DNA from 3 places in the Pseudoalteromonas sp. DL-6 genome. Region 1 is predicted to be linked to each of the others. Evidence: predicted binding sites of a transcription regulator. Region 1 holds the regulator's gene; each other region holds the start of a gene.
The links. The regulator LexA, encoded in region 1, represses DNA repair genes until DNA is damaged. The targets are predictions, from matches to a motif close to TACTGTATNNNNATACAGTA.

Region 1 (2,279 bases):
TGCCCAACACAATAAAATCGACTGAAATCAACCACAAAGTTAGCGGCATAACTTGCTACTGTTTCAGCAAGCACGACATTGGCACCACCATGCACTATACCCATTGGATTATGGTGCTCAGGTATGGCTGGCATAGTGGCGACTAAGTAGTCATCACCAATTTCACTGATTTCAATTCCCATGGTCTTCATGAGCGTGCCTTGGCCAGTGATCCCTTGATCTAATTGCTTACAAAACTCTAATGTAATTGGTTGGTGCCAAATACTCATGCTAGCTCCTTGGATAAGTAATTGAGAATTAATATGATAATGCACTGCTAATAATTACATTTATTATTGCGGTTTTAAAGCATCTTATTGTTTAGCCATCATGACTTATAAGGTCTTAATTTATATTTGCGATTTTTAAATAACTGTATATACTCACAGTTAATTGTACTGTATGGAAAACCAGTTGTATGCGACCATTAACAAAACGCCAAGCGCAAATACTCGAACTTATCAAAGTGTTTATTAAAGACACTGGTATGCCTCCTACACGTGCCGAAATTGCACAAACACTGGGTTTTAAAAGTGCAAATGCTGCAGAAGAACACTTAAAAGCACTGGCTAAAAAAGGTGTAATTAAAATGAAGCCGGGTGCGAGTCGCGGCATTCAGCTTGTTGAAGAAGAAGAGCCAGAGCAATTAGGCTTGCCTTTAATTGGTCGGGTTGCTGCGGGTGAGCCAATATTGGCGCAACAGCATGTTGAAAGCCACTGTAAAATTGACCCTTTAATGTTTAAACCTGCGGCCGATTTTTTACTGCGTGTTAACGGCATGAGTATGAAAGATATTGGTATTATGGATGGCGACTTACTCGCTGTACATAAAACTCAAGTGGCTGAAAATGGTCAGGTTATTGTTGCTCGAGTGGATGATGATGTTACGGTTAAACGCCTAGAAAAAGCCGGCAGAAAAGTATTACTGCATGCTGAAAATGACGAGTTTTCGGCAATTGAAGTCGACTTGGAAAATGAATCTTTCAATATTGAAGGCTTAGCGGTAGGTGTTATTCGTAACGCTGACTGGATGTGATAGTTAAACATAACTTAGCGCTTAATATTAATTAGGCGCTGATTTTACTTGTATTATTTTTATGGTACTGCTTTTTAATCGCTTTTGTTATTGTAAATAACATCGCTAAATACTTATATAAATAAATTTATCCTAATTATTTTTAAATCATAAAATTTTATATTTTTTCCGCTGTTATTCAAGCTACCCCTTACCACCTCTGACTCTTAGGTTAACTAACTAATTAGTGACTATTTTTTTGCTGCACTTTTTTAAGTAACCCCTTGTTTATTTTTCATACTCACCTTGCTTATTGTTTATTTTTTAACTAGTTATTAAAGAGCTGGAATAAAAATAACTCACAGCGTAGTCGTTTTGAGCACACACATTTAATAACTCCAGCACCCTTATAAAAAATAAAAATAACGAATGGGCGTTTAAGTCGTATGTCCCTTCGCTTTGCGTCAGCAATAGCATCAAAGGAGCCGTCACATGGGTAAGCTGAGTTCTTCCTTGTGGCTTATATTGTTAGTTTTTTCGCAAAATGTGCTTGCTAATAGCCAATATAATATGCGTAAAGGCGTAACTGATATAAGTAATAATGTATACCAACTACACATGACTATATTTTTAATATGTTGTGTGATTGGGGTGATCGTGTTTGCCATTATGTTTTGGGCACTCATTCATCATCGCAAATCTAAAGGGGCTGTCCCTGCCCAGTTTCATGAAAGCACCAAAGTAGAAATACTCTGGACTGCTATTCCTTTTGTCATCTTAATTGTTATGGCCATTCCTGCGACTAAAACCCTAATTGCCATGGAGGATGCCAGCAAAGCTGATATCACCATAAAAATTACTGGATCACAGTGGAAGTGGCATTACGAATATATGGGGGAGGACGTTGAGTTTTATTCAATGTTAGCGACTCCTCAAAATGAAATAACGAATCTTGCCGATAAAAACCCGAACTATTTACTTGAAGTAGATAAGCCGCTGGTGCTACCGATTAATCAAAAAGTACGTTTTTTAATGACCTCAGATGATGTGATTCACTCATGGTGGGTACCTGATTTTGCTGTTAAAAAAGATGCAAATCCGGGGTTTATCAATGAAACATGGACCAATATTAATGAAGTAGGTACTTACCGCGGGCAGTGTGCAGAGCTGTGTGGTAAAGATCATGGCTTTATGCCTGTTGTGGTAGAAGCAAAAACAGAAGAAG
Region 2 (2,279 bases), 910 kb from region 1:
TCCACGTTGATAGGCTTTGGCGAGTAACTCTTTAAAAATAGCCGTGTTTAATTGATGATTCGCTTGATCTGCTGAGGTCACAACAAAATTAGCAAATTTAACTTTAACACTTAACTTATTAATTTTATTTTGCAACTGCTGCTTATTTAGCCTAACAGTGAGCTCATCTAACAGTTGCGGTAATTGTTCAAGGCACTCATCAAGGCTGTTTTTGTTGTATTCATAAGTATGCTCCACGCTCAATGACTTACGAACCCGCTCAGTTGAAACCCGCCCTATATGCTCCCCCATACATTTTTGATATAACGATACACCAAAATTCCCCACATGTTGCTGCATCCAATTAGCACCTTTTTCTCGGACATCTTGGCCCGTGTATAATCCTTTTAAATTAAGCTTCTCCAAGGTTACTTTACCCACGCCTGGAATTTTACCTAGTGGTAATTGGGCTAAAAACGAGTCAACTTGCTCAGGCAATACCACAAATTGGCCATTGGGCTTATTTTCATCACTAGCAATTTTGGCTATAAATTTAATTGGCGCAATCCCCGCAGAGGCGGTCAGCCCAGTGGTATTAAAAATATCAGCGCGGATCTGCTCAGCAATTAACGTTGCACTGCCTTTAAATGCAGTACTGTCGGTCACATCCAGGTATGCTTCATCAAGTGAAAGAGGTTCTACTAGGTCTGTATAGCGGTTAAATATAGTGCGAATTTGGGTTGATACTTGTTTATAAACAGCCATTCTTCCGGGCACAATAACTAAATCGGGGCAAAGCTGTTTGGCATGATAGTTAGACATAGCAGAGCGCACACCATATTCTCTGGCAATGTAATTAGCGGTAGAGAGCACTCCTCGGCGACTATTACCGCCAATGGCCAGCGGTACGCTTGCAAGCTTAGGGTTGTCGCGCATTTCAACGGCTGCATAGAAGCAGTCCATGTCTATATGAATAAACTTTTTCATCACACAATAACAACTGTTTATTTATACAGCCATTATTGTGGAATCGCTATTAATTAGCAAGCATGTTGTTATCTAAAAAGAGCGCCTATTTTTTTTGGGCTTATTAAAGCAATACATCCAAAATAGTACTTCTAAACAGAAGCCTAATAAAATCAAAATAATTGCTCCTGCCTCATTACCCATAGCGTAACAAGTGAACGAAGCTATAAAAACAGTGCATGCCAATAACCAATTAATTATATTCTGCATAGTTCTCTCCTTGTGTGTTAATAGTTACTATAGTCATGAATTCAAAGAGGTACAATTTAACTCTCGAATTTTTTGCCCGCTATAATTCCCTTGAGCTCATCCGACCATGTTGCTAATCTAAATACTTTAAAACTAAGAGCTATAAATACATGGAAACGTTTAAACAACAACATCCTATTCATACCGACATTACTGTAGCGTGGGGCGATATGGATGCCCTACAGCATGTTAATAACTGTGTTTACCTTCGTTATTTTGAAATAGCCAGAATCGATTTTTTAAATAAATTAAATTTATTTGATACTATCAATGCTAAAGCCACAGGCCCTGTGATCAGTGAAAATAACATTCGCTACAAACGCCCTGTGACGTTTCCTGACACATTAAGCGTAGGTATTACTATTAGTGATATAAAATCTGACCGGTTTGTAATGAATTACAGTGTATTTAGTCATGCGCAAAATGCGATAACCACCACAGGCATGTCGAAAGTGGTGATGTTTGACTTTAAAACAGGGCAAAAAGCGACGATCACAGAACCTTTGTTATCGGCTTTAAAAGCAAACTCTGAAAACGAATAATTAGGATTAGTAATGCAATATAGTCAATTAGGTAGTAGTGGTGTTAGTGTTTCGAGAGTCTGTTTAGGTAGCATGACCTGGGGAGTACAAAATACCCAGCGCGATGCTGATGAGCAAATAGCCTATGCCCTTGAACGTGGTGTTAACTTTATTGATACAGCAGAAATGTACGCAGTTCCGCCCACGCCCGATACCTATGGTAAAACAGAGGAAATTATAGGGAATTGGGTTGCACGTAATTCACAGAAACGAAAAGACATTGTTATTGCAACTAAAATTGCCGGTAATGGACTTTCATGGATCCGTGATGGCGGTGATATTACTCGCCAAGCTGTTATTGATGCCGTTGATCAGTCGCTAAAGCGCTTACAAACCGACTATATTGACTTATACCAATTACATTGGCCAAACCGCCGCACTCCTCATTTTGCAAGGCAATGGCCTGGCATGCTTAAATTTACTGATGTCGATGCAAAACAACAC
Region 3 (2,279 bases), on a different replicon from region 1:
CATCAGGATCGTTAAGGCGCTGGCCAAAACTACGCGTTGAAAAAATAGCTTGCTTGTCTTGGCGAACATCATCCCAGTTTAAACAGGTAATGCCATTGAGCTCGTTAACTGTGCGCTCAAGCACCACGCTAAATTGGCGACGAATTGTTTTTGGACTTTGCTGAGCTAGTTGCCATGCGGTATTAATATTCATTAGCGCCAGTTTTTTAGCTAAACGTTTGCCCACTCCCCATACATCCTGGCAGTGCATTTGCTGTAAAATAGCTTGTCGGGTTGCTTCATCATCAATCACGGCAACCCCATTAAAGCCAGCTAGTTTTTTAGCAGCATGATTCGCGGCTTTGGCTAAGGTCGGCGTTGGCCCAAACCCAACGCCCACGGGGAGCTTTGTTTCGCGCCATACGGTTCGTCTTATGAGATGTCCATAAGTATGCCAATCTTTGACAACGTCTTTGTAGCCGTTAAAGTGCAAAAACGATTCATCAATACTGTAAATATGCTGGGTATCACAAAAGCGGCCAATCACACTCATCATTCGGTCGCTTAAATTAGCGTATAGTTCATAATTACTAGAGCGTACAATCACATTGTTTTGTTCTAGTAATTGCTTAACTTTAAAGTAAGGGCCAAATTTAGGAATATTAAGCTTACGGGCAATCGGGCATACCGCACACACGCAGCCATCGTTATTGGTAAGCACCACTACCGGCTTTGAGCGAATGGCGGGATCAAATACTTTTTCGGCGCTGGCATAAAAAGCCACGGCATCAACTAAGGCATACATGAAAGTATCTCAGGGCTTTGCCGATGCAACCTAATTGAGCGGGTTACCACGCCTTCAAGCTGAAATTCATCAGACTCGGTTAATTGCACGGGCTTATAAGCAGCAGAAGCCGAGAGCAGCCGCGCATTAGTTTTATCTAGCAGCTTACATACAAATAAACCATTTAAGTTTGCCACAATAACATCGCCATCTTTAGGAATTTCAGCACGGTCAACTAACAGTAAGTCGCCCTCAAAAATACCAATTTCTTGCATAGAGCATCCTGAGGCAACGCCAATAAAGGTGGCATCTGGGTGTTTTATTAATAGCTCGTCAAGTGATATTCCTAACTCACTATACTGCGCTGCAGGCGATTCAAACCCGCAAACACCGGCCTCTATATAAATGGGAATAACAAACATAACACAACCTAAAACGCATATACTGTATAAGTGTACAGTATATGCGTTTTGTATCAGTTATGCCAAGTAATGAATGGCGGATCAATCCATGTTTTTGATCATTTGTTGGGCAGTATGTAAAAAGTCATTGATTTGCTGTGAGTTTAAGTTTTTATATCTATGTGCTAAAACATGTTGAATAACGAATAAAAAGCCCCAGTTACTAGTTTTAAGTATGTGGCATTGCAGCACCTAAATTATCTGCATTTAAGGAGCGGCGATTGTGTTAACTTCTACCCCTTTTTCGTTACTAGAACTGGCGCCTATGTCTAAAGGGGCCACGGTTAGTGACACCTTAAACAAAAGTACAGCCTACGCACAAAGAGCAGACCAATTAGGTTTTAACCGTTTTTGGTTAGCCGAGCATCATAATATGCCTGGGATTGTTTGTGCCGCCACTTCAATTTTAGTAGGGCACATAGCCGGCAACACTAAAAAAATACGCGTAGGGTCGGGTGGAATTATGTTACCTAATCACGCGCCTTTAGTTGTGGCTGAGCAATTTGGCACCTTAGAGAATTTGTATCCTGGTCGAATTGATTTAGGGCTAGGGCGCGCCCCGGGTAGCGACCCTGTGACAAGTCGCGCCTTAAATAACGACATTAGTCGCGCTGAAAACTTTCCTAATGAAGTGAGCGAGTTACAAACATTATTAGGTCCATATGAGGGAACTAAGCGTGTACGAGCAATTCCTGGTGAGAACACCAATGTGCCGATTTGGCTGTTAGGCTCAAGTTTATTTAGTGCCCAGTTAGCGGCGAAAAAAGGATTACCCTATGTATTTGCGGGGCATTTTGCACCACGTTTTGTACATGATGCAATAGCCTTATATAAACGAGAATTTAAAGCATCAAGTGTATTAGCTAAGCCTTATGTGATGTTGGCATTACCTTTAGTGGCTGCCGATACAGATGAAGAAGCACAATACTTATCAACCACTTCAAAACAGCGGGTACTGTCGTTAATCAGAGGCGACGAGTTGTGGTTAAAGCCCCCAGTAGCAACAATGGAAGGCTTGTGGAGCGAACAAGAGCGTGCTCATGTTGAGAGCTTTT

Region 2: the regulator LexA is predicted to act here: its motif matches at 978-997, upstream of dinB (DNA polymerase IV).
Region 3: the regulator LexA is predicted to act here: its motif matches at 1,206-1,225, upstream of umuD (translesion error-prone DNA polymerase V autoproteolytic subunit).

The regions. Positions count from the first base shown of each region.
Region 1 covers NZ_CP019770.1:3,078,051-3,080,329, reverse strand. The annotation lists gene B1F84_RS14420 (PaaI family thioesterase) at 1-269, opposite strand, end outside; gene lexA (transcriptional repressor LexA) at 458-1,075, shown strand; gene coxB (cytochrome c oxidase subunit II) at 1,547-2,279, shown strand, end outside.
Region 2 covers NZ_CP019770.1:744,879-747,157, reverse strand. The annotation lists gene dinB (DNA polymerase IV) at 1-966, opposite strand, end outside; gene B1F84_RS03460 (thioesterase family protein) at 1,365-1,796, shown strand; gene B1F84_RS03455 (aldo/keto reductase) at 1,809-2,279, shown strand, end outside.
Region 3 covers NZ_CP019771.1:118,137-120,415, reverse strand. The annotation lists gene B1F84_RS15650 (Y-family DNA polymerase) at 1-784, opposite strand, end outside; gene umuD (translesion error-prone DNA polymerase V autoproteolytic subunit) at 772-1,185, opposite strand; gene B1F84_RS15635 (LLM class flavin-dependent oxidoreductase) at 1,448-2,279, shown strand, end outside.